Linked DNA regions of Actinomadura luzonensis. Each later gene encodes a partner of the first gene's protein in a complex. Links are inferred from orthologs where the notes say so. Each region holds a gene or a part of one and is shown in the gene's direction. Other genes may lie near its edges. The genes, in order: pcrA and uvrB.

Region 1 (7,146 bases):
GACGCTGACCGAGCAGTTCTGGAAGCAGCAGTTCGACCAGCTCGGCCGGACATATCAGCCGATCAACGACTTCATCCCCTACTCCGGCTCCTCGGGGCCGAGCTGCGACGGCCAGCCCGCCGTCCCGAACAACGCCTTCTACTGCCCCGCCGGCCACTTCATCGCCTTCGACCGCGACTGGCTGGAAGGGCTGTGGAGCGAGATGGGCGACGGGTCGGTGTACGTGGTCATCCCGCACGAGTTCGGGCACTCGATCCAGGCCCAGCTCCGCTCCGGCTTCGAGCTGAACGTCCAGGCCGAGCTGCAGGCCGACTGCTACGCGGGCGGCACCCTGTCCGCCCTGGTCGGCTCGGGCGCGCTGCGCGCCCAGGAAGGCGACGAGGACGAGCTGCTGCTCAGCCTGGCGGCGGCCGGCGACCCCTCTGACGACTGGCTCAACCCGGCCGCGCACGGGACCGGCGAGCAGCGGCAGTCGTCGTTCGCGCGGGGGTACCGGAGCGGGGTGGACGCCTGCTGATGACCGCGGGGCCGCTGTCGTCGCCCCAGGGTGTACAGGGCCGTCAACCCAGAGGATGATGTGGTCGATCATGCTTGGGCCGTACCGTTGACCCATGCCACTGGAGGAGATCGGCTGGCTGCGCCGGGGGGCGTGCAGGTCCAGCGACCCTGACCTCTTCTTCCCCCTCGCCCCCTCGCCGTTGCAGGAAGCGCGCGCCAAAGCGGTCTGCGCGGGCTGCCAGGTGCTGGAGGAGTGCCGCTCGTACGCGTTACGGGCCGGCGAGTCGGAGGGCATCTGGGGCGGGCTCACGCCACAGGAGCGGCGCCGGTCCCGCTTCCCGGCCGGCTGGCGCGACTCCGCCGCCGCCTCCTGACCCTTCCCCTGCCCACACGTCCGGCAGAGCGGGCGTCCGGCACGGCGGCGTCCGGCACGGCGGGCGACGTAGCCTGCAGGGGTGATCCTCCCTTCGGTAGCCGTGCTCGCCGCCGCCAACATCCTGAACAACAAGGTCGCCCCCCGCCTGGGCCCCCTGACGTCCACGCTCGCCACGGCCGCGCTCGTCGCGATGGCGCGCAGGTCCGGCCTGTCGTGGCAGGAGATGGGGTTCGAGCACGGCCGCCGCGGCGCGATCGCGGGCGGCGCGCTGGCGGCGGCGGTGGCCGCCGTCTACGCGGCCGGGGTCGCGCTGCCCCGGACGCGGCCGCTGTTCCACGACGAGCGCGCCCTGTCGTTGTCGCGGGCCCGCGTGCTGGAGGAGGCGCTGGTCCAGGTGCCGCTCGGCACGGTGCTGCTGGAGGAGGTCGGCTTCCGGGGCGCCCTGTACGCCATGCTGCGCCGCCGGCACGGCACGGTGGCGGCCACGGCCACGTCCTCGGCGCTGTTCGGGCTGTGGCACATCCTGCCGGCCGTTGACATGGCCCGGGCCAACCCCGCGCTCGGCGCCCTGACCGCGGGCGAGGCGCCCGGGCGCCTGGACACGGCGCGGGTGGTGGCGGGCAGCGTGGTGTCGACGGCGGCGGCGGGCGTGCTGTTCTGCGAGCTGCGGCGGCGCCGCGGCCTGCTGACGCCCGTGATGCTGCATCTGTCGACGAACTCCCTGGGTTACCTGTTCGCCAGGATTGCCGGGAAGAAGAAGAAGGAGGTCACAGGAGCGGCGTGAGCGCAGTCCGGCGCGGTCACGCCGTGGAGACCACCTGGAAGGCCTCGGCGTAGCGGCCGGGGCCGAGGCCGGCCTGCTCGGCCCAGGCGGCGAAGCGGCTCTTGACGTTCTCGGCGAACCCCTCCACGTGCGCCACCTGGCTCACGTGCGCCTGAAGGGCGGCGAGCTTGCGGTCGATGACGTCCGTGATGTCCACCCAGTGGTCGGGGGACGAGCCGCCGGTCAGCCAGACCTCGCGGACGGTCCACGCCTCCAGGCCCTCCTCCAGCAGCAGCTCGGGGTAGGCGTACGGGTTGCGGGCGTCGGGGTAGACGGCGTCCAGGGTGGCGCCGCCGACGGCGCGGTGGTCGGGGTGGCTCGGGGCGATGAAGCGGTAGTTGCGGTCGGGGTGGTGGGTGAGCACGAGGTCGGGACGCACCTGGCGGATCACGCGGGCGATGGAGCGCCGCAGCTCCAGCGACTGCACCACCTGACCGTCGGGGTAGCCGAGGAAGCGCACGTCCGTCACGCCCACCGCCTTGGCGGCGGCGCGCTGCTCGGCGCGGCGCAGCTCGGCCATGCCCGTGTTGTCCAGGGTGCGCTCGTTGCCGCCCGCGTCGCCGTCCGTGACCAGCAGGTACGTGACCTCCACGCCCCGGTCCGCGAAGAGCGCCACGCTCCCCGCCGAGCCGAAGTCGACGTCGTCGGGATGCGCGGTGACGACGAGCACCCGGTTGATCTCGGCCTCCGGCAGCATGGCTCTCCTTCCGAGCTCGACAATCGTTCTCCTGAGGAGGAGAACCGGCACCCGGCGGACGGCATTCCGGGCGCCGTTTGTCGGTGGAGCGTCTTAACCTAGGTGGGTGCCGACCCAAGTCTCTGTTGACCACCCCTTGCTCGACGGCCTCAACCCGCAGCAGCGCGAGGCCGTGATCCATCATGGCAGCCCGCTGCTCATCGTGGCGGGAGCGGGGTCGGGCAAGACTAGGGTGCTCACCCACCGCATCGCCTACCTGCTGGCCGAGCGCGACGTGCACCCGGGCGAGATCCTGGCGATCACGTTCACCAACAAGGCCGCCAAGGAGATGAAGGAGCGCATCGACAAGCTCATCGGGCCGCGCTCGCGGGCCATGTGGGTGATGACGTTCCACAGCGCGTGCATGCGCATCCTGCGGCGCGAGGCCAAGCGGCTCGGGTTCCCCTCCAGCTTCTCGATCTACGACCAGGCCGACTCGCAGCGGCTGATGGCGATGGTCTGCCGCGAGATGGACCTCGACCCCAAGCGCTACCCGCCGCGCTCGTTCTCGGCGCAGGTCAGCAACTTCAAGAACGAGCTGATCGACTACGAGACGGCGCTCGACAAGGCGGGCTCGCACCTGGAGAAGACGCTCGCGCAGGCCTACAAGTCGTACCAGCTGAAGCTGACCGAGGCCGGCGCGATGGACTTCGACGACATCATCATGAACACGGTGACGTTGTTCCAGCTCTTCCCGGAGGTCGCCGAGCACTACCGGATGCGCTTCCGGCACGTGCTGGTCGACGAGTACCAGGACACCAACCACGCCCAGTACGTCCTGATCAGGGAGCTGGTGGGGCATCCCGAGCTGCGCACGGCCGACGGCGAGCAGGTGCGCTCCGGGGCCGACCAGTCCGAGCTGTGCGTGGTGGGCGACGCCGACCAGTCCATCTACGCCTTCCGCGGCGCGACGATCCGCAACATCCTGGAGTTCGAGCGCGACTACCCCGACGCCCGCACGATCCTGCTGGAGCAGAACTACCGCTCCACCCAGAACATCCTGGCCGCGGCCAACGCCGTCATCGCCCGCAACGAGTCGCGCAAGCCGAAGAACCTCTGGTCCGACCAGGGCGACGGCCCCAAGATCGTCGGCTACGTCGCCGACAACGAGCACGACGAGGCCATGTTCGTGGCCCAGGAGGTCGACCGGCTGAGCGACGAGGAGGACGTCAAGCCGGGCGAGGTGGCGGTCTTCTACCGCACCAACGCGGCCTCCCGGGTGTTCGAGGAGATCTTCATCCGCACCGGGCTGCCGTACAAGGTGGTCGGGGGCGTGCGCTTCTACGAGCGCAAGGAGGTCAAGGACCTGCTGGCCTACCTGCGGGTGCTGGCCAACCCGGGCGACGTGGTCTCGCTGCGGCGCATCCTCAACGTGCCCAAGCGGGGCATCGGCGAGCGGGCCGAGGCGATGGTGGAGGCGCTGGCCTCGCGCGAGCGCATCACGTACTGGGAGGCGCTGCGCCGGGCCGACGAGGCGTACGGCATGGCCACGCGCTCGCTCAACGCGGTGCGCGAGTTCGTCGCGATGCTGGAGGAGCTGATGGCCAAGGCGGCGGGCGTGCCGCCGTCGGCGCTGGCCGAGGAGGTGCTGGTGGCCACCGGCTACCGCGCCGAGCTGGAGGCGTCGGAGGACCCGCAGGACGAGTCCCGCCTGGAGAACCTCAACGAGCTGATCTCGGTGGCCTCGGAATTCGAGGAGGCCAACCCGGAGGGCACGCTGGTGGAGTTCCTGGAGCAGGTGTCGCTGGTGGCCGACGCCGACCAGATCCCCGACTCCGACGGCGGCCAGGGCGTCGTCACGCTGATGACGCTGCACACCGCCAAGGGGCTGGAGTTCCCGGTGGTGTTCCTGACGGCGATGGAGGACGGCGTGTTCCCGCACGTCCGCTCGCTCGGCGAGCCGAAGGAGCTGGAGGAGGAGCGGCGGCTGGCCTACGTCGGCATCACGCGGGCGCAGAAGCGGCTCTACCTGACGCGGGCGGCGGTGCGCAGCTCGTGGGGGTCGCCGTCGTTCAATCCCGCCTCGCGCTTCGTCAACGAGGTGCCGGGCGCGCTCATCGACTGGCGTACGGACCCGGAGAAGTCGGCGTGGAGCGCCGCCACCCGCAGGGAGCCCGCGCGACCGGCGCCGGCCAGGAGCGGCGGGGCCGGCGGGGCCGGCGGGCGCAAGGTGCCGTCGTTGTCGCCGGGCGACCGGGTGACGCACGACCAGTTCGGGCTGGGCACGGTGGTGTCGGTGGACGGCGTGGCCGAGCGGACCAAGGTCAAGGTCGACTTCGGCAGCGGCGGGGAGAAGACGTTGCTGCTGGCGTACGCGCCGCTGGAGAAGCTGTGACGAAAGGGGCGCGCCGCCGGCGTCCAGGAGCTGCCGACGGCGCGCCCCTCACCGCTCACCGGGTCAGGAGAGGGCGCTGCCCTTCTTCCACTGGCTGTAGCTGAGCTGCCAGTAGCTCCAGCCGTTGTTCCACTGCAGCTTGCGCTTGGTGCCGGTGATCTTGACGACGTCGCCGCGCTGGGCGAGGTTGTAGAACCACTTGGCGCCGGCGGGGGTGGCGCGGACGCAGCCGTGGCTCTGGTTGGAGCGCCCGAGGTACTGGTAGTAGCCGGCGCTCTGGTGGACGTACTCGCCGCTGTCGGAGATCCGCACGGCCCACGGGATCTCCTCCTTGTAGTAGCGGGGGTCCTTCGGGTCCGTCACGCCCATCCAGGACGAGGTCATGGTCTCCACGGACTTCTTGCCCATGGTGAGGTGGGTGCCGCTGGTGGTGAGGTAGACGTCCACGCCGCCGCGCATGAGCCCGCCGCGACCGGCGCTGATCGGGATCTTCTTGGCCAGCTTGCCGTTGCGGTAGACCTTCATCACGTGCTTCTTGGTGTCGACGAGCGAGATGTTCTGCGCGCCGACGGCGAAGCGACGGGAGACGTCCTTGCCGCCGGTGTTGCCGGGCAGCTCCGACAGCCGCGCCGTGAACAGCACCTTCTGGTACGGCTTCCAGTACGCCTTCGTCCGGTAGATGACCTTGCGCGCCGAGACCCACCGCCAGGCGCCCTCGTTGGGCTTGTCGGACTCCACCTGCAGCAGGGCCTCGACCGTCGCGCGGTCCTTGGTCTTCACGTCACGGTCGAACGTGACGATGATCGGGAAACCGACGCCCACCTTCTCGGTCTTCTCCCCCATGGGGGTGATGTCCGCGATCTCCAGCTTGACCTTCCGCGGGGCCTTGGCCGCGGCGGCCGGGGTGGCGGCCGGGGTGGTGGTGGCCGCGACGGGGACGGCGGCCTGGGTCTGAGGGGCGGCCATGGCCTGGCCTTGCGGGATGGGGGCGATTTCCGCCGCACAGGCCGTCGCCACGACCAGTGCGAGCAACGCCGGAATCATCCGGGTGACGCGCTTCAAGGGGGTTACTCCTGGACTAAGTGCTCATCTACTACCTCTCTGTGTGACAACTGAGAAGGGTGATTCGTAGGCAGCCTGACGATAACTATCCTGTAACGGTCCAAATGGGGCCGAATCGGCCTCAGACCAGGCGGCGCGCGGTGGCCCAGCGGGACAGCTCGTGGCGGTTGGAGAGCTGCAGCTTGCGCAGGACGGACGACACGTGCGTCTCCACCGTCTTCACCGAGATGAACAGCTCCTTGGCGATCTCCTTGTACGCGTACCCGCGCGCGATCAGCCGCAGCACCTCCCGCTCGCGCTGCGTCAGCGAGTCGAGCTCGGGGTCGATCGAGGGCGCCTCGGAGGAGGCGAACGCGTCCAGCACGAACCCCGCCAGCCGCGGCGAGAACACCGCGTCGCCGTCGGCCACCCGCCGGATGGCGTCGGTCAGCTCCTTGCCGCTGATGTTCTTGGTGACGTAGCCGCGCGCGCCGCCGCGGATGACGCCGATGACGTCCTCGGCGGCGTCGGAGACCGACAGCGCGAGGAAGCGCACCTGCGACCCGGCGCCGAGCACCCGGCGCAGGACCTCCTGGCCGCCGCCGCCCGGCATGTGCACGTCCAGCAGGACGACGTCCGGCTGGAGCTCGGAGATGGCCTTGACGGCCGACTCGACGTCCTCGGCCTCGCCCACGACCTCGATCGAGTCGCCCAGCTCGGCCCGCACGCCGGAGCGGAAGAGCCGGTGATCGTCGACGATCAGCACGCGCGTCATTCTTTCTCCACCTTCATCGTCAACATCACTTCGGTGCCCTCGCCCGGCTCCGTACGGATCCGGGCCGAGCCCCCGTGCCGTTCCATTCTGCCGATGATGGACTCCCTGATGCCCATCCGGTCGAGTGGCACCGCGTCGAGGTCGAAGCCCTTGCCACGATCCTTCACGAAAACCGTGACTTCTTCACCCTCCACTTCTGCATATACGGATATCGACGCGCTCTCGGAGTACTTCGCCGCGTTGACCATCGCCTGGCGGGCCGCCTTCATCATGGCACCGAGACGGCCGCCCGAGTCGAAGGGCACGTCGCCGACGCACACCACCTCGATCGGCACGCCGTGCGCGTCCTCCTCCTCGGCCGCGATCCGGCGCACGGCCGCCGCCACCGTCGCGTCGGCGTCCTGGGCCGGCTGGTAGAGCCAGTTGCGCAGCTCGCGCTCCTGCGAGCGGGCCAGGCGGGTCACCTCGCGCGAATCGTGCGCGACCCGCTGGATCAGCGTCAGGGTGTGCAGCACCGAGTCGTGCACCATGGCCGCGACCTCGGCGCGCTCCTCCTGCCTGA
Region 2 (7,129 bases), on another replicon or contig:
AGATGAGGGAGCGGGTGACCTCGCTGATGGCGTTCTGCAGCTTGGACTGGAAGCCGCTGACCGAGCCGAGCACGAAGATGAACTCCGCCGGGTTCTCGATCCTGAACTGCAGGAACAGGTCCACGCTGGCCTTGACGCCCTGCTGGGTCGGCGCCTCGCGGATGGGGGCGTTGAACGGGTACTCGCGGGTGGTGTTGACGATGTAGCTGACCCGCTTCCACGGATTGAACAGCGTCACCCGGCCCGGGTCGGCGATGTGCACCAGCTTGCCGAACTTGGTGATGAGCGCCTTGCAGCCCTCCGGCACCATCACCACGCTGCGCCGCCACCACAGGAACCCGGCCGCGAGGACCAGCGTCACCCAGTAGTGCGGCCCGAAGAACAGGTCGGTGTTCGGGATGACGTTGCCGAGCGCGCCGATGAGGCCGAGCACCACCAGGACGCCCAGCGGCACCACCACCTTCGCGGTGCTGCCCTTCGGGATCACCACCGGCGAGATGACGTGCATGCCGTTCTCGGCGAAGCTGCGGTTGACGATCTCGCCGGCCTCGTTCAGCGAGGCCGAGCGGGCCTCGATGAGCGTGCCGACGGAGGCGCCGCCGTCGCGCGCGGCGGCGAAGTCGTGCGGGTTCAGCGTGAACCCGGGCGCCTGGCCCTGGCCCCCGAGCTGGCCCCCGAACTGGCCCCCGAGCTGGCCGCCCACCTGCCCGGCGAACTGGCCCGCCGCCTGCCCGACCGCCCCGCGTACGTCACCCCCTTGGGCCACCGCCTGGGCTATGCCCTGACCTGCCTGGATCAGTGCCTCTCTGGGTCGTGACATCGAACCTCTCTTTTCCGCTACCGGCGAATCAGACCGTATCGGGTGCCACTTACTAAACGCTTGCAAAACGTCGCCGCAGATGTGTTGTGGTCTGTAGTAGGTGTGCTATTTATGTAGTAGTCCTACTACTTGGAGGGTCGATGGGGGCGTTAAGGGAGCTCACGTTCCGCCCTGGCGAGGTGGACACGGGGGCCGCGATCGAGGTGCGCGGGCTGCGGATGACGTACGGGACGAAGGAGGTCCTGCGCGGCGTCGACCTCACCGTCCGGCCGGGCGAGGTCGTCGTCCTGCTCGGCCCCAACGGCGCGGGCAAGACCACGACGATCGAGATCCTGGAGGGCTTCCGCGCGCCCTCCGCCGGGCACGTCCGGGTGCTCGGCGCCGAGCCGGTCCGCGGCGACGAGCGCTGGCGGGCCCGGCTCGGCGTGGTGCTGCAGTCGTGGCGCGACCACGGGCGCTGGCCGGTGCGCCGGCTCCTCGCGCACCTGGCCCGCTACTACGAGCCGTACGCCGACCCGGCGCGGCCGCCCTTCGACCCCGACGAGCTGATCGCCGCGGTCGGCCTGGCCGAGCAGGCCGGCCAGCGCGTCAGCCGGCTCTCCGGCGGCCAGCGGCGCCGCCTCGACGTCGCCATCGGCATCGTCGGCCGGCCCGAGGTGCTCTTCCTCGACGAGCCCACCGCCGGCTTCGACCCCAAGGCGCGGCGCGACTTCCACGACCTGGTCCACCGGCTGTCCGACCTCGACGACACCACGATCCTGCTCACCACGCACGACCTCGACGAGGCGGAGAAGCTGGCCGACCGCATCCTCATCCTGGCCGGCGGCCGCATCGTCGCCGACGGCAGCCCCGACCGGCTCACCCGCGCGTTCTCCCGCGAGGCCCAGGTGCGCTGGAGCCGCGACGGCGAGCACTTCGTCCACGCCACCGACGACGCCACCGGCTTCGTGCGCGAGCTGTTCGCGCAGCACGGCACGGCCGTCGGCGACCTGGAGGTGCGCCGCGCCGGCCTGGAGGACGCCTACATGGCCATCGTGCAGCGGGAGGAGTCGTGAACCCCGTCGCGCACGCGGTCCGGCTGGGCGCCGCCCGCGGCTGGATCGAGTTCAAGCAGCACATCGGCAACCCGCAGGAGCTGTGGTTCGACGTCGTCACCACAGCGGCCGTCGTCGTGGTGATCTTCCTCCAGCGCGGCTCCGTCGTGCCCGGCACCACGTTCTCGCTGGCCGCGGCCACGCTGCCGAGCGTGATCGGCATGTCCGTGGCCCTGCACGGCGTCACCGGCGGGGTCGCGGCGCTCGCCGTCGAGCGCGAGGACGGCACCCTGCTGCGGGTCAAGGCCCTGCCGCAGGGCATGGTCGGCTACCTTGTGGCCCGGGTCGTGTCGGTGTCGGCCAACACCGCCGCCGGCGTCCTCGTCATGCTCGTCGCGGGGCTCCTCCTCGTGCCGGGGCTGACCTCGGCCGGGCCGGGCGGATGGCTCGCCGTCGCCTGGACGACCCTGCTCGGGCTGCTGTTCGCGCTGCCGCTCGGCGCGATCGTCGGCTCGCTGGCCACCAGCCCCCAGACCGCCGCCGGGCTGTCCATGCTCACCGTCGGCGGGCTCACCGCCGTCTCCGGCGTCTTCTACCCGATCGCGGCGCTGCCCGCCTGGCTGCAGGGGCTCGCGCAGGTCTTCCCCGTCTACTGGCTCGGCCTCGGCATGCGCTCCGCGCTGCTGCCGGACGCGGCCGCCGCCGCCGAGATCGGCGGCTCCTGGCGCCCCGCGCAGACCACGCTCGTGCTCGCCGCCTGGGCCGTGGCCGCGCTGCTCGCCGCCCCGCCGATCCTGCGCCGCATGGCCAGGCGCGAGTCGGGGTCGATGATGGAGGAGCGCCGCCACCGCGCGATGCAGCGGGTCGGCTGAGAAGATACGCGGTGATGAGCGAGACCGTCTACAACCGCATCGCCCTGCTGCGCGCCGAGCGGAACGTGACCAGGAGGCAGCTCGCCGACGCGCTCGGCGTGCACTACCAGACCGTCGGCTACCTGGAGCGCGGCGAGTACAGCCCCAGCCTCTACCTGGCCCTGAGGATCGCCGGGTACTTCGAGGTGCCGGTGGAGGTGGTGTTCTCGACCACGCCCTTCCCGCGCATCGGCGAGCGCTCCGCCTGACGTCCGTTTCTGTCGGTCGCGCCGCCTACAGTGGCAGCATGCGTCCGGTCACAGATTTGCAGCGGAAGGTGGCGCCCTTCGAGGTCGTCACCGAGATGACTCCCTCCGGCGACCAGCCGACGGCCATCGCCGAGCTGGAGCGCCGCGTCAAGGCCGGGGAGAAGGACAGCGTCCTGCTCGGCGCCACCGGCACCGGCAAGACCGCCACGATCGCCTGGCTGATCGAGCGGCTGCAGCGGCCCACGCTGGTCATGCAGCCCAACAAGACGCTCGCCGCGCAGTTCGCCAACGAGCTGCGCGAGATGCTGCCCAACAACGCCGTCGAGTACTTCGTCTCCTACTACGACTACTACCAGCCCGAGGCGTACGTCCCGCAGAGCGACACCTACATCGAGAAGGACTCCTCGATCAACGACGAGGTCGAGCGGCTGCGCCACTCGGCCACCAACTCGCTGCTCACCCGGCGCGACACCATCGTGGTCGCCTCGGTCTCGTGCATCTACGGCCTCGGCACCCCGCAGGAGTACGTCGACCGCATGGCCCGGCTGCGCGTCGGCATGGACGTCGACCGCGACCAGCTCCTGCGCCGCCTGGTCGACATGCAGTACACGCGCAACGACCTCGCCTTCACCCGCGGCACCTTCCGGGTGCGCGGCGACACCATCGAGATCATCCCGAAGTACGAGGAGCTCGCCGTCCGCATCGAGATGTTCGGCGACGAGATCGAGAAGCTGTCCACGATGCACCCGCTGACCGGCGAGGTCATCACCGAGGACGACGAGCTCTACATCTTCCCCGCCTCCCACTACGTCGCCGGCGAGCAGCGCATGGCCGCCGCCGTCGCGGGCATCGAGGCGGAGCTGGCCGAGCGGCTGTCGGAGCTGGAGCGGCAGGGCAAGCTGCTGGAGGCGCAGCGGCTGCGGATGCGCACGACGTACGACATCGAGATGATGCGCCAGATCGGCACCTGCTCCGGCATCGAGAACTACTCGCGCCACATGGACGGCCGCGCCCCCGGCAGCGCCCCCAACACCCTGCTCGACTACTTCCCCGAAGACTTCCTGCTGGTCCTCGACGAGTCCCACCAGACCGTGCCGCAGATCGGCGCCATGTACGAGGGCGACGCCTCGCGCAAGCGCACCCTGGTCGACCACGGCTTCCGGCTGCCGTCGGCGCTCGACAACCGGCCGCTGAAGTGGGAGGAGTTCCTGGAGCGCATCGGGCAGACGGTCTACCTGTCGGCCACGCCGGGGCCGTACGAGCTGGGGCGGGTCAAGGGCGACGTCGTCGAGCAGGTCATCCGCCCGACCGGCCTGGTCGACCCCGAGATCGTCGTCAAGCCCACCAAGGGGCAGATCGACGACCTGGTCCACGAGATCCGCGAGCGGGCCGAGCGCGACGAGCGCACCCTCGTCACCACGCTCACCAAGAAGATGGCCGAAGACCTCACCGACTACCTCCTGGAGCTCGGCATCCGGGTCCGCTACCTGCACAGCGAGGTCGACACGCTGCGCCGCATCGAGCTGCTGCGCGAGCTGCGCAGCGGCGAGTTCGACGTGCTCGTCGGCATCAACCTGCTGCGCGAGGGCCTCGACCTGCCCGAGGTGTCGCTGGTGGCCATCCTCGACGCCGACAAGGAGGGCTTCCTGCGCTCCGAGACGTCCCTCATCCAGACGATCGGCCGGGCCGCCCGTAACGTGTCCGGACAGGTCCATATGTACGCCGACAAGGTCACCCCGTCCATGGAGCGGGCGATCGACGAGACCAACCGGCGCCGCGCCAAGCAGATCGCCTACAACGAGGCCAACGGCATCGACCCGCAGCCGCTGCGCAAGAAGATCGCCGACATCCTCGACTCGCTGCAGCGCGAGGACGCCGACACCGACAAGCTCCTCGGCGGGGGCGGCCGGCAGCAGTCGCGCGGCAAGGCCCCGGTGCCCGGCTTCGCCGCCAGAGCCGCCGGCCAGCACGCCAAGGCGATCGCCGGCGAGATGCCGCGGGCCCAGATGGAGTCGCTCATCGAGTCGCTGACCGAGCAGATGCACCAGGCGGCGGCCGACCTGCAGTTCGAGGTGGCGGCCCGGCTGCGCGACGAGATCAAGGAGCTCAAGCGGGAGCTCCGCGACATGCGCGAGGCCGGCGTCCACTGACCCCCGTCCACCGCCCCGCCCACGAGCCTGCGGCGGGGCGGCTGCCTGCGGGAATGGAGCCTTCCGGCGCGGGCAGCGGAACGGCATGAACAAGACGCTCACGGGGGTCCTGGCCGGTGCCGCGATGCTGGCCGGTGGTTGCGGCGGGCACGCGGCGCACGAGGCGCACGAGGCGCACGAGGCGCACGGCATGGAACGGCTGGCCGCCCAGCCACCGTCCCCGACGGGAGGCGTCCCTTCGGGGGCTCCCGCCGGCACGTCTCCCGGCACGTCCTCCCCCTCGCCAGGCGTGGGGGCGGGCGACCTGAAGCGGGCCGCCCAGGCCGCGCTCGCCGCCGTGCCCGGCTCCACCCTGGTCTCGATCGAGCTGGAGGAGAACGGCACCCGCTGGGAGGCTCACGTCATCGACCGCGACGGCACCGAGCACCAGATGGACATCTCAGGCAGCAAGATCGTCGCCGGCCCCAGCCTGGAGGACGACGACGCCGAGGACAAGGCCGAGCACCGCAAACTGGCCGACGCGGTGAAGGTCGACTACGCACAGGCACTCGACAAGGTCGCCGCCACCGTCCCGGAGGGCCGCATCACCGAGCTCAACCTGGACACCGAGCACGGCAAGCCCGTCTGGGAGGCCGACGTGGTCGTCCCGAACGGCACCAAGCACGAGGTCGCCGTCGACGCCGTCACCGGCGCCGCGACCACGACCAGCGCCACGAGCGCGGCCTCCAGCCCGAGCCCGGCCACGCCGAGCTGAGCTCGCTTTCGCCGTCGAGAGCTGCCGCCCGCCCCGGGCGGGCAGCGGGCCTCCGGCACCACCGCGCCGGCTGGGCTCGGGCCGCTGCGTCGCGGAGGGGCGTCGCCGGCCGGCGGGTGTGCTCAGGGGAGGAACTCGGCGAGGGTGTGGGCGAAGGCGTCCGGGTTGTCGAGCATGATGTTGTGTCCCGATTCCGGGATGGCCAGGGTCCGGACGCCCGCCGCCCGCAGCCCCTCGAGGTCGCGCGGCGGGTCACCGTCCGGGTACAGGAACGTCCGGGGGACGGGCAGTGACGTGAGCAGGTCGCGCATGGTGGGGTCGGTGCCCCGCGCCAGGCTGACGGCGGTGCGGTGCAGGCCGCGCAGGTCGGCCAGGCGCATGGTGGACCACCAGTGCGGCCCCACGCGGTCGCGCACCTCCTTCCAACCGGACGTGACGAACTCCTCCTCGCCGTAGCTCGCGATGCCGCTGCCGCCCGGCGGCACCGGGAGCGGGGGATAGGGGTCGAGGTTGGCGTCCACGAGGACGAGGCCGGCGACGAGCCCCGGATGGCGGGCGGCCAGGACGATCGCCACGGCCCCGCCCATGCTGTGGGCGATGAGCGACGCCCCGGAGACGCCCGCCTTGCCCAGGGCCTCGGCGAGGGCGTCGGCGTGCGCCTCCAGCGTGTACGGGAACTCGAGCGGCCGGTCGCTGATGCCGAAGCCGAGCAGGTCGATCAGGAGGGAGCGGCGGCGCGCCAGCAGCGGGTGGGCGGCGACCTCCGCGTAGTAGGGGGCCGAGGTGGCCCCGAGGCCGTGGACGTAGACCCGGACCGGGTCCGGCCCGGGCAGCTCGACCCAGCGCATGCGGGCACCGCTGGGGTGGACGATGGCATCGTGCATGACGGTCTCCTCATGTATCGGGGCCAATATACATCGGCTCCGAGGTATGATCGTCGTCATGTTGGAGCTGGCGATACTCGGGTTCCTCAGGGACCAGCCGCTGCACGGCTACGAGCTGCGTAAACGGGTGGCGGCCCTGACGGGACACGTCCGCCCGGTGGCCGACGGCACGCTCTACCCGGCGATCAAGCGCATGGCGGCGGCCGGCTGGGTGACCAGGAAGGACGAGCCGGGCGCCGCCGCCGCGCCCCGCCGCGTCCTCTACCTGACCGAGGACGGGCGGCAGGAGCTGGAGCGGCGGCTGCGCGAGCCGGCCGAGCTGGACCTCAGCGACGAGAACCGGTGGTTCACGCTGCTGGCCTTCCTG

What was found.
Region 2: the proteins of pcrA (region 1) and uvrB are in contact, whole or in part, in a crystal structure (PDB 7EGT), measured with the Thermus thermophilus proteins. The link is inferred for Actinomadura luzonensis from one-to-one orthologs. Residues at the interface, in WP_096412145.1 of Thermus thermophilus: His654, Arg656, Phe657, Gln666, Asp668, Glu669, Lys680, Arg681, Leu682, Ser683, Lys685, Tyr686, Ala687; in WP_096411307.1 of Thermus thermophilus: Glu23, Leu25, Arg26, Asp27, Gly28, Glu29, Arg30, Phe31, Arg55, Glu326, Asp327, Phe328, Glu379, Ser382, Gln383, His398, Gly400, Arg401.

Annotation. Positions count from the first base shown.
Region 1 is NZ_JAKRKC020000003.1:544,977-552,122, forward strand. Bases 2,175-5,149 are described here. They hold pcrA (DNA helicase PcrA), read left to right. Parts: upstream 2,175-2,530; coding sequence 2,531-4,768; downstream 4,769-5,149. Other genes in these bases: MF672_RS47580 (PIG-L deacetylase family protein), read right to left, coding at 2,175-2,394; MF672_RS47590 (L,D-transpeptidase), read right to left, coding at 4,832-5,149. In the rest of the region: MF672_RS47565 (neutral zinc metallopeptidase), read left to right, coding at 1-517; MF672_RS47570 (WhiB family transcriptional regulator), read left to right, coding at 612-872; MF672_RS47575 (CPBP family intramembrane glutamic endopeptidase), read left to right, coding at 954-1,658; more of MF672_RS47580, read right to left, coding at 1,675-2,174; more of MF672_RS47590, read right to left, coding at 5,150-5,830; MF672_RS47595 (response regulator), read right to left, coding at 5,952-6,584; MF672_RS47600 (ATP-binding protein), read right to left, coding at 6,581-7,146. UniProt on the Escherichia coli protein: A helicase with DNA-dependent ATPase activity. Unwinds DNA duplexes with 3'-5' polarity. Translocates on single-stranded DNA with 3'-5' polarity. Initiates unwinding more efficiently from a nicked substrate than double-stranded DNA.
Region 2 is NZ_JAKRKC020000002.1:29,394-36,522, forward strand. The notes cover bases 2,611-5,568. They hold uvrB (excinuclease ABC subunit UvrB), read left to right. Parts: upstream 2,611-3,012; coding sequence 3,013-5,124; downstream 5,125-5,568. Other genes in these bases: MF672_RS30235 (ABC transporter permease), read left to right, coding at 2,611-2,726; MF672_RS30240 (helix-turn-helix transcriptional regulator), read left to right, coding at 2,741-2,974; MF672_RS30250 (PepSY domain-containing protein), read left to right, coding at 5,210-5,568. In the rest of the region: MF672_RS30225 (SPFH domain-containing protein), read right to left, coding at 1-820; MF672_RS30230 (ABC transporter ATP-binding protein), read left to right, coding at 961-1,875; more of MF672_RS30235, read left to right, coding at 1,872-2,610; more of MF672_RS30250, read left to right, coding at 5,569-5,878; MF672_RS30255 (alpha/beta fold hydrolase), read right to left, coding at 6,001-6,762; MF672_RS30260 (PadR family transcriptional regulator), read left to right, coding at 6,821-7,129. UniProt on the Escherichia coli protein: The UvrABC repair system catalyzes the recognition and processing of DNA lesions. A damage recognition complex composed of 2 UvrA and 2 UvrB subunits scans DNA for abnormalities.